DNA from 3 places in the Pectobacterium hainanensis genome. Region 1 is predicted to be linked to each of the others. Evidence: predicted binding sites of a transcription regulator. Region 1 holds the regulator's gene; each other region holds the start of a gene.
What was found. Region 1 encodes sigma-54, which starts transcription at its own class of promoters, with help from an activator protein. Its sites were predicted from a motif close to GTTGGCACANNTTTCGCTNT; they were not measured.
Positions count from the first base shown of each region.

Region 2: a site for sigma-54 is predicted at 1,771-1,790, ahead of glnK (P-II family nitrogen regulator). Genes of this name have one in related genera too.
Region 3: a site for sigma-54 is predicted at 1,525-1,544, ahead of glnA (glutamate--ammonia ligase). Genes of this name have one in related genera too.

Region 1 is NZ_JBJYIN010000009.1:50,145-55,061, reverse strand. Features, by position in the region: gene lptC (LPS export ABC transporter periplasmic protein LptC) at 1-318, shown strand, start outside; gene lptA (lipopolysaccharide ABC transporter substrate-binding protein LptA) at 299-871, shown strand; gene lptB (LPS export ABC transporter ATP-binding protein) at 875-1,600, shown strand; gene rpoN (RNA polymerase factor sigma-54) at 1,662-3,095, shown strand; gene hpf (ribosome hibernation promoting factor) at 3,119-3,406, shown strand; gene ptsN (PTS IIA-like nitrogen regulatory protein PtsN) at 3,510-3,983, shown strand; gene rapZ (RNase adapter RapZ) at 4,119-4,917, shown strand, end outside.
Region 2 is NZ_JBJYIN010000001.1:406,319-411,235, reverse strand. Features, by position in the region: gene ACKPVM_RS02040 (SmdB family multidrug efflux ABC transporter permease/ATP-binding protein) at 1-1,535, shown strand, start outside; gene glnK (P-II family nitrogen regulator) at 1,894-2,232, shown strand; gene amtB (ammonium transporter AmtB) at 2,269-3,555, shown strand; gene tesB (acyl-CoA thioesterase II) at 3,660-4,529, opposite strand; gene ACKPVM_RS02020 (YbaY family lipoprotein) at 4,697-4,917, shown strand, end outside.
Region 3 is NZ_JBJYIN010000010.1:11,043-15,959, reverse strand. Features, by position in the region: gene typA (ribosome-dependent GTPase TypA) at 1-1,252, opposite strand, end outside; gene glnA (glutamate--ammonia ligase) at 1,622-3,031, shown strand; gene glnL (nitrogen regulation protein NR(II)) at 3,220-4,269, shown strand; gene glnG (nitrogen regulation protein NR(I)) at 4,278-4,917, shown strand, end outside.

The DNA.
Region 1 (4,917 bases):
GCGACATTATTTAACGAGCAAGGTACGGCAACCTGGTCAGTACGCGCGGATCGCGCCAAGCTGACAAAAGACAAAATGCTCTATCTGTATGGTCATGTTGAGGTCAATAGCCTGACAAATGACTCACAGTTGGAGAGAATAAAAACAAACAATGCCCAGGTAAATCTGGTGACTCAGGACGTCTCTTCCGATGATGAAGTGACCCTATACGGTGCCAGCTTTACTTCCAACGGGATGAAAATGCGTGGCAATCTACGCAACAAGACAGCCGAGTTGATCGAAAAGGTAAAAACCTCTTATGAAATCCAAAACCAATAATCTGATGCAAAATACCCTGATCGCCAGCTCGCTGTTAGCCATCAGCGTTTCTGCGCTGGCCGTTACCGGAGATAGTAACCAGCCGATTCACATTGACTCCGCGCAGCAATCGCTGGACATGCAAAGCAACACCGTGACGTTTACCGGTAATGTCGTGGTCAAACAGGGCACTATTGAAGTCAAGGCTGACAAAGTCGTCGTTATTCGTCCTCAAGGCGCACAGGGTAAAGAGGTCGTAGAAGGTTACGGTAATCCCGTGACGTTCTACCAAATGCAGGATAACGGCAAGCCGGTAAAAGGCCGAGCCCAAAAAGTACGTTATGAGCTCGCCAGCGACCTTCTGGTTCTGACGGGCAATGCTTATTTGGAACAGATGGACAGTAATGTAAAAGGCGACCGCATCACTTATCTGGTGAAACAACAACAGATGGAAGCCTTCAGCGATAAAGGTAAACGTGTTACGACGGTATTGGTTCCTTCCCAACTTCAGGAAAAAGGGAACAAGAACACGACGACCACCTCTCAGAAACCGCAACCACGAGTCACTGAATAACTTATGGCAACATTAATCGCAGAAAATCTGGCCAAGGCGTATAAAGGCCGCAAGGTCGTGGAAAACGTGAGTCTCACCGTTAATTCAGGCGAGATTGTCGGCCTGCTAGGGCCGAACGGGGCCGGTAAGACCACCACGTTTTACATGGTCGTAGGCATCGTTCAGCGTGATGACGGACGAATTGTGATTGATGACGAGGACATCAGCCTACTGCCTTTGCACGATCGCGCCTTGCGCGGTATTGGTTATCTACCGCAAGAAGCGTCAATATTCCGTCGATTAAGCGTTTATGACAACCTGATGGCCGTTTTGCAGATCCGTAAAGATCTCACCCCTGAACAGCAGGAAGACCGTGCAAATGAACTAATGGAAGAATTCCATATTATTCACTTACGCGATAGTCTGGGACAATCACTCTCCGGTGGTGAGCGGCGTCGGGTGGAAATCGCACGAGCACTAGCAGCGAACCCTAAATTCATCCTGCTGGATGAACCCTTTGCCGGTGTTGACCCCATCTCAGTGATTGACATCAAAAAGATCATTGAGCATCTGCGAGACAGCGGACTCGGCGTATTAATTACCGACCATAACGTGCGCGAAACATTAGATGTTTGTGAACGCGCCTACATCGTGAGTCAGGGACAATTGATTGCCCATGGTTCTCCGACCGAAATACTCGCCGATGAGCAGGTAAAACGCGTCTATCTGGGCGAAGGCTTCCGACTCTGATAGTGTAGTGTTTTCAATTCATTCTCATCATTGAACCAATATAGGGACGTTAGCACCACTTATGAAGCAAGGTTTGCAACTCAGGCTTAGCCAGCAACTGGCCATGACGCCACAGCTACAGCAGGCAATCCGCCTGTTGCAACTGTCCACGCTTGAACTGCAACAAGAAATTCAATTGGCGCTGGAAAGCAACCCGTTGCTGGAACAAACGGACAATCACGAAGAAATAGAAGCATTCGATACCGCCGACAGCGATTCGCTGGATACGGGTGAAGCGTTAGAGCAAAAAGAGATGCCGGAAGAATTACCACTGGATGCCACCTGGGATGAAATCTATTCCGCAGGTACGCCATCCGGCACCGGCACAGATTATCGCGATGAGGAATTGCCCATTTATCAGGGGGAAACGACACAAACCCTTCAGGACTACTTGATGTGGCAAGTGGAGTTGACGCCGTTTTCAGAGACGGATACCGCCATTGCGACATCCATCGTCGATGCGGTGGACAATACCGGCTATCTCACCGTGCCGTTGGAAGATATTCTGGATAGTATCGGTGATGAAAACGTCACCCTCGATGAGGTGGAAGCCGTACTTAAACGAGTACAACGCTTCGACCCTGTGGGCGTCGCCGCCCGCGACCTACGAGATTGCCTGCTGGTACAGCTATCCCAGTTCTCCTCAGACACGCCCCGGCTCACTGAAGCAACGCTCATCGTCAGCGAATACCTTGATCTGCTGGCAAACCATGATTTCCGCAGCCTGATTCGCTCAACGCGCCTGAAAGAAGAGGTGCTGAAAGAAGCGCTGACGCTGATTCAATCCCTCGATCCCCGCCCCGGCCAATCTATCAACACGGGTGAGTCCGAATATGTTATCCCTGATGTACTGGTTCGCAAGCATCAGGGACATTGGGTGGTTGAATTAAATACGGATAGCGTCCCTAGGCTGCAAATTAATCAGCAATATGCTGCGTTGGGCAGCAGTGTCCGCAGCGATAGCGATGGTCAGTTTATCCGCAGCCATTTGCAGGAAGCGCGCTGGCTAATCAAAAGCCTGGAGAGCCGTAATGACACCCTGCTCAAAGTCACCCGCTGTATTGTCGAACAGCAGCAGGACTTTTTCGAACAGGGTGAAGAATTCATGAAACCGATGGTGCTGGCAGATATCGCTCAGGTCGTGGATATGCATGAATCCACCATCTCCCGGGTGACAACACAAAAGTTTCTGCACAGCCCACGCGGCATTTTTGAACTAAAATATTTCTTTTCCAGCCATGTTAATACCGATAGCGGAGGTGAAGCTTCGTCAACGGCTATTCGAGCATTGGTCAAGAAATTAGTCGCCGCAGAAAACCCCGCCAAGCCTTTAAGCGACAGCAAATTAACAACATTGCTCGCGGAACAAGGCATCATTGTGGCACGGCGTACCGTGGCAAAATACCGAGAGTCTTTATCTATCCCACCATCAAACCAACGTAAACAGTTGGTTTGATCTCAACAGAGAAGGAAGACACTATGCAGCTCAACATCACCGGACATCACATCGAAATTACCGAGCCTTTACGCGATTTCGTCAATACCAAGTTTGCCAAGTTAGAGCAATATTTTGACCGTATCAATCAGGTCAATGTGGTACTGAAAGTGGAGAAAGTGCAGCAAATCGCTGACGCCACTCTCCACGTCAACGGTGGAGAGTTGCATGCCACATCAGAAGCGGAAGATATGTACGCCGCGATCGATTTGCTGATCGATAAACTGGCCCGCCAGCTCAATAAGCATAAGGATAAGCTAAAACAGCACTAATTTTTCTTTTGCTCCATCGCGTAGCGAAAGAACTGCCCCAGCCCATAGATCTTACTACGGGCTGGGCTTACCGGAAGTGAAAGTGTCGTTAAGTGAATATAAAATGAACAATGTTCCTGATTTGCAACTCAGCACCGTGTTACGTCCAGAGTGCACCCGAAGTACCGTCCATTGCCAAAGTAAAAAAAGGGCGCTGGAGATTATCAGTGAACTGGCTGCCAAACAGCTAAATCTCCCTTCACAGATTATTTTTGATGCCATTCTTACCCGCGAACGGATGGGCAGCACAGGCATTGGCAACGGTATTGCTATCCCCCACGGTAAGCTGGAGGACGATAACGCGCTGGAGGCAATCGGTGTATTTATCCAGCTAGAACAGCCAATCGCTTTCGATGCCATTGACAATCAAGCGGTTGATTTGCTTTTTGCCTTGCTGGTTCCAGCAGAACAATGTAAAACGCACTTACATACGCTGTCGCTTATTGCCAAACGGCTGGCAGATAAAACCGTTTGTCGGCGTCTACGTGCAGCGCAAAGCGATGAAGAGTTGTATCAGATTATGACGGAAGCGGGTTAACCCTGTGGTAAGCATAGAGGTCGGGAATCACAGCATTTTTATGCCTCGAATGCTCATCGTTCATTTTCTGGCAACGTATGATAAAAACAATGACAAGGTGGTCATACCATCACATGGTCAGGGGGGAGTCGTCAGATGGTACTGATGATTGTCAGTGGTCGCTCAGGGTCAGGGAAATCCGTCGCTCTGCGCGCGCTGGAAGATATGGGGTTCTACTGCGTAGATAACCTGCCAGTGGTCTTGTTACCAGAATTGGCTAGCACGCTGGCAACACGCAATATCTCCGCAGCGGTCAGTATTGATGTGCGCAACATGCCAGAATCGCCAGAGGTGTTTGAACATGCCATGGCGCAGCTGCCACAAAGTTTTTCACCTCAGTTATTATTCCTTGATGCCGATCGCAATACACTGATCCGCCGCTATAGTGACACCCGTCGACTGCACCCGCTATCCAGTAGAAATCTATCACTGGAAAGCGCAATTGATGAAGAAAGCGATCTGCTTGAGCCATTACGCTCACGGGCCGATTTGATCATTGATACGTCTGAAATGTCAGTACATGAATTGGCTGAGATGCTACGTACCCGTCTGCTAGGCAAGCGGGAACGAGAACTGACGATGGTCTTTGAATCTTTCGGCTATAAGCATGGTATTCCCATTGATGCCGACTATGTGTTTGATGTGCGTTTTTTACCTAACCCACACTGGGATCCTAAACTCCGCCCCATGACGGGCCTGGATAAACCTGTCGCCGCCTTCCTCGATCGACACACTGAAGTTCATAATTTCATCTATCAGACACGCAGTTATCTGGAACTATGGCTCCCCATGCTGGAGACCAATAATCGCAGCTATCTGACCGTGGCGATTGGTTGTACCGGTGGCAAGCACCGCTCCGTTTATGTTGCAGAGCAACTGGCGGACTACTTCCGCT
Region 2 (4,917 bases), on a different contig from region 1:
AGGCGCTATTATTCAACCGGGTTGCCGTTGGTGTCGTACAACAGTTGCGGACTGATGTCATGGATGCCGCTTTACGCCAGCCACTGAGTACGTTTGATACCCAGCCCGTAGGGCAATTGATTTCCCGTGTAACGAATGACACTGAAGTAGTGAAAGATCTGTATGTTACGGTTGTCTCAACGGTATTACGCAGTGCTGCCCTGATTGGTGCGATGTTGGTCGCCATGTTTAGTCTCGATTGGCGTATGGCGTTGGTTGCTTTGGCTATTTTCCCAGCAGTGATCGTCGTGATGGTGATTTATCAGCGATACAGTACGCCAATTGTGCGTCGCGTACGGGGCTATCTGGCGGATATTAATGATGGTTTTAATGAAGTCATTACTGGCATGGGCGTCATCCAACAATTCCGTCAGCAGGCTCGTTTTGGTGAGAAACTGGGGGCTGCCAGTCACGAACACTATCTGGCACGTATGCAAACATTGCGTCTCGATGGTTTTCTATTGCGCCCGTTGCTGAGCTTGTTTTCTGCCATGGTGCTATGCGGCTTGTTATTGCAATTTGGTTTCAGTGCAGTGGGCTCTGTTGGGGCCGGGGTGTTGTATGCCTTTATCAATTATCTTGGTCGCTTGAATGAACCATTAATCGAGTTGACGACCCAGCAATCTATGTTGCAACAGGCTGTCGTCGCTGGTGAGCGTATTTTTGAACTGATGGATGGCAAAAAGCAGCGCTACGGCAATGATCGGTGCGCATTGTCAGGAGGACGTGTTGAGATTGACAACGTTTCTTTCTCTTATGGCGCAGATCAAAAACGGGTTTTACAAAATATTTCTCTGGTTATTCCTGAACAAGGCTTTGTTGCACTGGTGGGGCATACCGGTAGTGGCAAAAGCACATTGGCAAATTTGTTGATGGGGTATTATCCGCTCGATGAAGGTGAAATCCGTTTGGATGGACGCCCATTACCCACCCTGTCACATCAGGTGTTGTGCAATAATGTGGCGATGGTGCAGCAAGATCCGGTTGTACTGGCTGAATCCATGTATACCAATGTAACACTAGGACGCGATATCAGCGAAGACGAAGTTTGGCGAGTGTTGGATATCGTTCAACTGTCTGATTTGGTGCATTCGTTTCCAGAAGGATTGCATACCCGTATTGGAGAACAGGGAAATAATCTGTCTACCGGGCAGAAGCAGCTCTTGGCCATTGCGCGTGTATTGGTTCAAACCCCTAAGGTGCTTATCCTCGATGAAGCCACCGCGAATATCGATTCGGGGACTGAACAAGCGGTGCAAAAAGCACTGAGTGTTATTCGTGAACAAACGACGCTGATTGTCATTGCTCACCGTCTATCGACCATTGTTGATGCAGATACGATTATGGTGCTTCATCGCGGGCAGACGGTTGAGCAGGGGACGCATGGGCAATTACTTCGCCAGCAGGGGCGGTATTATCAAATGTATCAGCTTCAATTGGCTGGAGAAGAATTAGCGGTGTCTGAGAGTAATGAACAGACGTTGCCCGTTTCATAAGCTTTCAATGCACCCGAACATGTGAGGCCAAACCATGGCCTCCGCATGACATCGCACCATCACTAGGCATATCCATTCTATTTTTCGTCTACATGCACTGAAATTTAGCGTCACGCACTAATTGGGTGCAATTTGATTGTCGCTATTTTGCATTTTCTCCTTTTAACGCTGTGTTTTCTCTCTCCTGACAGACGTGAGCCACGTTATTCCACCAATCTGGGCCAAAGAAATCATTTATGGCACACCCTTTGCTTTAACCATGATGTACAGAGCAATTCGAGATGATCGTCATCCGAAATAAACGTGATTCGAAGCGTGGCGGGCGTAAGTCTGAACTTAATGGTTAGGGGGAAGATGAATGAAACTGGTTACTGTGGTGATAAAACCATTCAAGCTGGAGGACGTGCGCGAGGCATTGTCTGCTGTCGGCATCCAGGGACTCACCGTCACCGAGGTGAAAGGGTTTGGCCGTCAGAAAGGGCATGCTGAGCTGTATCGTGGCGCAGAGTATAGCGTCAATTTTTTACCGAAGGTAAAAATTGATATCGCTATCGCTGATGATCAATTAGACGAAGTCATTGATGTTATCAGCAAAGCGGCTTATACCGGAAAAATTGGTGACGGAAAGATTTTTGTCGCTGAATTACAAAGGGTTATCCGTATTCGTACGGGTGAAACTGACGAAGCCGCACTTTAACACCTGACTTAGATTCGTAAATAGGGATGGATGAAAATGAAAAAACTTGTCTCCTCATTAGGTCTTGGTGTCGCTGCTTTACTCCCATCCTGGGCGATGGCTGCCGCTCCAACGATCGATAAAGCGGATAACGCTTTTATTATGATTTGTACCGCGCTGGTACTTTTTATGACTATACCCGGTATCGCACTGTTTTATGGTGGTTTGATCCGCTCAAAGAACGTGCTTTCCATGATGACTCAGGTAGCGGTCACCTTTGCGATGGTGTGCATTCTGTGGGTGATATATGGCTATAGTCTGGCCTTCAGCGAAGGTAACGCGTTTTTTGGTGGGTTTGCCAGCTTTATGCTGAAAGGCATTGGCATTGAGTCGATTTCAGGCACGTTCTATCAATTTGTGCACGTGGCTTATCAGGCGTCTTTTGCCTGCATTACCGTTGCGTTGATTGTTGGGGCGATCGCTGAGCGTATCCGCTTCTCTGCCGTCTTGATTTTCGTTGCACTGTGGCTGACGTTCTCCTATTTGCCGATGACCCATATGGTATGGGGTGGTGGTTATTTAGCTGCCGATGGTGCATTGGATTTTGCCGGTGGTACGGTTGTGCATATCAACGCTGCTGTTGCTGGTTTGGTTGGGGCGTACCTGTTAGGGAAACGTGCCGGTTTTGGTAAAGAAGCATTTAAACCGCATAACTTGCCGATGGTCTTTATCGGTACCGCTATTCTGTATATCGGCTGGTTTGGTTTTAACGCTGGCTCTGCTGGTGCCGCTAACGGTATCGCGGCTCTGGCCTTCCTGAACACTGTGGTTGCGACAGCGGCGGCTATCCTGGCTTGGGTTGCGGGTGAATGGATGGCGCGTGGCAAGCCTTCCCTGCTGGGGGCGTGTTCAGGCTGTATCGCTGGTCTGGTTGCGATTACGCCTGCGGCGGGTACGGTTGGTGTTGGTGGGGCAATGGTCATTGGTTTAGCGGGTGGTTTTGCTGGCCTGTGGGGTGTTACCGTCCTGAAGAGATGGCTACGTGTTGATGACCCATGTGATGTGTTTGGTGTTCACGGCGTGTGCGGTATCGTCGGTTGTATCCTGACGGGGGTCTTTACCTCTGCATCTCTCGGCGGTGTTGGATATGCTGAAGGCGTAACCATGGCACATCAGGTTTGGGTACAACTGTTCAGTGTTATCGTCTGCTTCGTCTGGTCGGGTGCGGCTGCTTTTATCGCCTTCAAGGTCGCCGATATGGTTGTTGGCCTGCGAGTACCGGAAGAACAAGAGCGTGAAGGGCTGGACGTTAACAGCCATGGCGAGAATGCTTACAACCAGTAAGCCATGATGGTTCGTTTTACTGGGTAAACACTGAAACAGGGCACGAGAATAATTTCGTGCCCTGTTTCGTTATCGCAATCTGTGCGTTTTTCTTTGATGAGATGCTAATTTTTTAGCGTATGTCGACGCATCACACCTTCCTGTACGCTGGATGCGACTAAAACGCCTTCACGACTATAAAACTGTCCACGGACGAACCCTCTGGCTCCTGATGCCGATGTGCTTTCTACGGTATAGAGCAACCAGTCATTCAGGTGGAAAGGGCGATGGAACCACATGGAATGATCGATGGTGGCAACCTGCATTCCAGGCTCTAGAAACCCTACTCCATGGGGTTGTAGCGCCGTTAACAAGAAATTACAGTCAGACGTATAGCCGAGTAGGTATTGATGGGTTCGTTCATCATCAGGGAGTGGGCCATTGGCTCGACACCAGACATGGCGTATCGGCTCCTCAATTTTCCCTTTAAGCGGGTTGTGAAATTTCACTGGGCGCATCTCAATCGGTCGTTGTCGGGTAAATTTATCCCTGAACTGAGGAGGTAGTAGATGCGCCATACTCTGTGCGATGTCTTGTTCTGATTTCAGTTCTTCCGGTGGTGGAACGACAGGCATGACGTTTTGATGCTCAAAGCCTATCTCGTGGCTTTGGAACGATGCTGTCATGTAGAAAATGGGTTTACCATTCTGGATCGCACTGACTCGGCGTGCGCTAAAACTATTACCATCGCGTAAGTTTTCCACGTCGTAAATAATAGGCTTCTGGCTATCGCCTGGTAGCAAAAAATAGCTATGGAATGAGTGAATGCTTCGTTCGGTTGGCACGGTTTGTTTCGCGGCAGACAGCGCCTGCCCGACGACCTGGCCGCCAAAAACCTGACGTAGCCCCAAATCATCGCTTTGTCCCCGGAATAACCCCTCTTCAAGTTTCTCCAGATTCAGGAGGTCGAGGAGGTTCTGTAGTGCCTGGCTCATCGTTTCGGCCTCGTCATTTTGTTATCCAGTTTGGTAGATGAAATCCTGTTTCAGAAGAATATCAGAATTTTGCACCATCATTATTGCGTCAGGTGAACCATACTACTTAATGAACGCCGGTTTTCTGACGCCGGCAGTCTGATAAAAGTAATAAGGAGACTGTCCGAATGAAATTATGGCATATCTTAGGTGGAGTCACGTTATCAATAGCGTTATCAGCCTGTGCTGATAGAGGGGACTATGGTGTATCGCCTCAAACCGGAGCGCCAGTAACCAGTGCATCATCTCAAAACCCTGCGATCGCAATGCCTGCGGTGAGTGGTACCGTGAATATCCGCCACCGTATTGCTTTGCCCGCTAATGCTGTTTTGACTGTAACGGTATCTGA
Region 3 (4,917 bases), on a different contig from region 1:
CCTGCATGACTGCGCCCTGATGTTGTTCTTCAATATCCAGGGTCACGTTTTCGAATGGCTCTTGCATACGGCCATCGATTTTACGGTTGATAACTTTAGGACGGGAAACCGCCAGTTCGAAACCTTCACGACGCATATTTTCAATCAGCACGGACAGGTGAAGTTCACCACGGCCTGACACGCGAAATGCATCCGCATCTTCGGTTTCTTCAACACGCAACGCAACGTTATGTACCAACTCTTTATTCAGACGTTCCAGAATCTGACGAGAGGTCACATATTTACCTTCTTTACCACAGAACGGAGAGGTGTTGACGTTGAAGTACATCGTGACCGTTGGTTCATCAACAGACAATGCAGGCAAAGCTTCAACCGCGGTCACATCACAAACGGTATCGGAGATATTGAGCTCTCCCAGACCCGTGATCGCGATGATATCGCCAGCTTCAGCAACGGGTGCTTCAATGCGCTCCAGCCCCATATGGGTCAGAACTTTACCCACTCGACCATTGCGGGTTTTACCTTCGCTATCGATGATAGTGATCGGCTGATTCGGTTTCACACGACCACGTTTGATACGGCCCACCCCAATAACACCAACATAGTTGTTATAGTCTAACTGGGAGATTTGCATCTGGAATGGCGCTTCAAGTTCTACTTTCGGAGCCGAAACATGATCGACGATAGCCTGATACAACGGAGTCATATCTTCCGCCATATCATTGTGATCGTTACCGGCAATCCCCATCAATGCGGAGGCATAAATGATCGGGAAATCCAGTTGTTCATCCGTCGCATCCAGATTAACAAACAGATCGAATACCTGATCAACAACCCAGTCAGGGCGAGCGCCGGGGCGGTCAACCTTGTTGATCACCACAATTGGCTTCAGACCATTGGCAAACGCTTTTTTAGTCACGAAACGGGTCTGCGGCATCGGACCATCCATTGCGTCAACGACTAACAGCACCGAGTCAACCATCGACATAACACGTTCAACCTCGCCGCCAAAATCGGCGTGTCCCGGGGTATCCACGATGTTAATGCGATAGTCTTTCCAATTAATGGCAGTATTTTTGGCGAGGATGGTAATTCCACGCTCTCTCTCCAAATCGTTGGAGTCCATTACACGTTCGGTTGCTTCAGTACGTTCTCCGAAAGTTCCGGATTGTTGCAACAACTTATCAACCAGGGTCGTTTTCCCATGGTCAACGTGCGCAATAATGGCGATGTTACGCAAATTTTCGATCACAGCTTTGCCTCAGGCATTTTAGAAATAGCGCGCTATTGTACACGTATTAATCGAGGGACTAAACAAGATCACAAGCATCTATGATAAACAACCCATTGCTGCCTGCTTTGTGATCCCTTTCACGGTGCAAAAACGCGACAAGTGTGAAGCAATGCACCAAATAAGTGCATAACTTCACCCAATAAGCACCATTTTGGTGCTATAAACTATAATGGTGCAGTCGTATTCAGGCAGAAAGCCCCGACGTGCAGCACATTACACATATTTAAAAAGTTGGCACACTTTTAGCTTTAGTCTACGCACGGTAACAACATCAATCCACAATGATATTCGTTCCACGACGAAAAACGACAATCGGGAGAACCAAGTATGTCCGCAGAACATGTTTTGACGATGCTGAATGAACATGAAGTGAAGTTTGTTGATTTGCGCTTCACCGATACCAAAGGCAAAGAACAACACATCACGATTCCGGCTCATCAAGTTAATGCTGACTTTTTTGAAGAAGGTAAAATGTTTGATGGTTCCTCGATTGGCGGCTGGAAAGGCATTAACGAATCCGACATGGTTCTGATGCCGGATACCAGCACGGCAGTTATCGACCCATTCTTTGAAGAGTCAACGCTAATCATTCGTTGCGATATTTTAGAACCAGGCACGATGCAAGGTTATGATCGCGATCCACGTTCTATTTCTAAACGTGCTGAAGATTTCCTGCGCGCCTCCGGCATTGCCGATACCGTCCTGTTCGGGCCAGAGCCAGAATTCTTCCTGTTCGATGATATCCGTTTCGGCAGCAGCATCTCTGGTTCTCACGTTGCCATTGATGATATCGAAGGTGCTTGGAACTCCAGCACGAAATACGAAGGCGGTAACAAGGGCCACCGCCCTGGCGTGAAAGGCGGCTACTTCCCTGTACCTCCGGTCGATTCCTCTCAGGACATGCGTTCAACGATGTGTCTGACCATGGAAGAAATGGGTTTAGTGGTCGAAGCGCATCACCATGAAGTTGCTACCGCAGGTCAGAACGAAGTGGCAACCCGCTTCAATACCATGACCAAAAAAGCGGACGAAATTCAGATTTACAAATATGTCGTGCACAACGTTGCTCATGCATTTGGCAAAACGGCGACCTTCATGCCAAAACCTATGTTTGGTGACAACGGCTCTGGCATGCACTGCCATATGTCTTTAGCTAAAAATGGAACCAACCTGTTCGCTGGTGACAAATACGGCGGCCTGTCTGAAACAGCGTTGTATTACATCGGCGGGGTGATTAAACATGCTAAAGCCATCAACGCCCTCGCTAACCCAACCACCAACTCTTACAAGCGTCTGGTTCCAGGGTATGAAGCACCGGTTATGTTGGCTTACTCGGCTCGCAACCGTTCTGCATCTATCCGTATTCCGGTTGTTGCCAGTGCGAAAGCGCGTCGTATCGAGGTTCGCTTCCCGGATCCGGCAGCTAACCCTTACCTGTGTTTCGCTGCATTGTTAATGGCTGGTCTGGATGGCGTGATCAACAAAATTCATCCTGGCGATGCAATGGATAAGAACCTGTACGATCTGCCGCCGGAAGAAGCCAAAGAAATTCCACAGGTGGCTGGTTCGCTGGAAGAAGCGCTGAATGCATTGGATGCGGATCGTGAATTCCTGACCCGTGGCGGTGTATTCACTGATGATACCATTGATGCTTACATCGAACTGCGTAAATCAGAGAATGACCGTGTTCGCATGACGCCACACCCGGTTGAGTTCGAACTGTACTACAGTGTGTAATGATATCTGCTTCGATAAGGTTAGGTGTGCTGATACCCAACCTTGATCGATGATTAACAGAATGCTAAGACGTTTTTGGTTTTGTTTTTGTTGCCGTGGAAACTTTTCAGCCCATCTTATGATGGGCTTTTTTCTCCACGGGTGTTGAAGTTACTACTGTGCGCTCATAGAGTGCGGGAGTCTGCGTTATGGCAACAGGCACGCTGCCCGATGCTGGGCAGATCCTCAATTCTTTAATAAACAGCATATTATTGCTGGATAACCATCTGGCGATTCATTACTCCAATCCAGCAGCACAACAATTATTGGCACAAAGCTCACGTAAATTATCAGGTACGCCTTTACCTGACCTGCTGGGATATTTTTCTCTGAATATAGACTTAATGCGCGAAAGTCTGGATTCAGGGCAAGGTTTTACAGACAACGAAGTGACCATCGTCGTCGATGGTAAAGCGCATATTATGTCTCTCACGGCACAACGCGTGCAGGATGACTTTATTCTGCTGGAAATGGCGCCAATGGATAACCAACGCCGCCTCAGCCAGGAACAGCTTCAACAAGCTCAACAACAGGCAGCCCGGGATTTAGTCAGGGGATTAGCACACGAGATAAAAAACCCACTGGGTGGATTACGAGGGGCAGCACAACTGCTTTCCAAAGCACTCCCCGACCCGGCACTAACCGAATATACCAAAGTGATCATTGAGCAGGCGGACCGCTTGCGTAATTTGGTCGATCGTCTACTCGGCCCGCAGCAGCCCGGTCTACACGTTACACAGAGCATTCATCAGGTTGCCGAACGTGTTTGTCAGCTCGTGTCGCTGGAAAAACCAGATAATGTGACGCTGGTGAAAGATTATGATCCCAGCCTGCCAGAGTTGATCCACGACCCCGATCAGGTTGAGCAAGTGCTACTAAATATTACCCGTAATGCGCTACAGGCTCTGGGTCAGGAAGGCGGCACGATTACGATACGTACCCGCACTGCGTTCCAACTCACATTGCACGGCGTGCGTTATCGTCTTGCTGCACGTATTGATATTGAGGATGACGGCCCAGGCGTACCGGCCCAACTACAGGATACGTTGTTTTATCCGATGGTCAGTGGTCGGGAAGGGGGAACTGGATTAGGGTTGTCTATCGCGCGCAGTCTGATTGATCAACATTCCGGTAAAATTGAATTTAACAGTTGGCCAGGACATACCGAATTTTCGGTTTACCTGCCCATTCGCCAGTGAGGTTCACAATGCAACGAGGGATAGTCTGGATTGTCGACGACGATAGCTCCATCCGTTGGGTGCTCGAACGTGCGCTCACTGGTGCGGGCCTAACCTGTGCTACATTTGATAACGGAAACCAGGCGCTGCATGCATTGGCGACACAAACGCCCGATGTATTGCTGTCCGACATTCGCATGCCCGGTATGGATGGGCTGGCATTGCTACAGCAAATAAAGCAGCGCCATCCGATGCTACCCGTCATCATCATGACCGCGCATTCCGATTTAGATGCCGCCGTCAGCGCTTATCAACAAGGCGCTTTTGATTATCTACCTAAACCGTTTGATATTGATGAAGCGGTCGCGCTGGTAGAGAGAGCGATCAGCCATTATCTCGAGCAACAACAGCCGGTTCGTAATCAGCCGATCAGCGGCCCAACAACGGATATCATCGGTGAAGCGCCTGCCATGCAGGACGTATTTCGCATCATTGGGCGCTTATCGCGTTCATCGATCAGCGTACTGATTAATGGTGAATCCGGCACCGGTAAAGAGTTGGTTGCCCATGCGCTGCATCGGCATAGCCCACGCGCTAAAGCACCCTTTATTGCGTTGAATATGGCGGCCATTCCAAAAGATTTAATTGAATCAGAATTATTTGGTCATG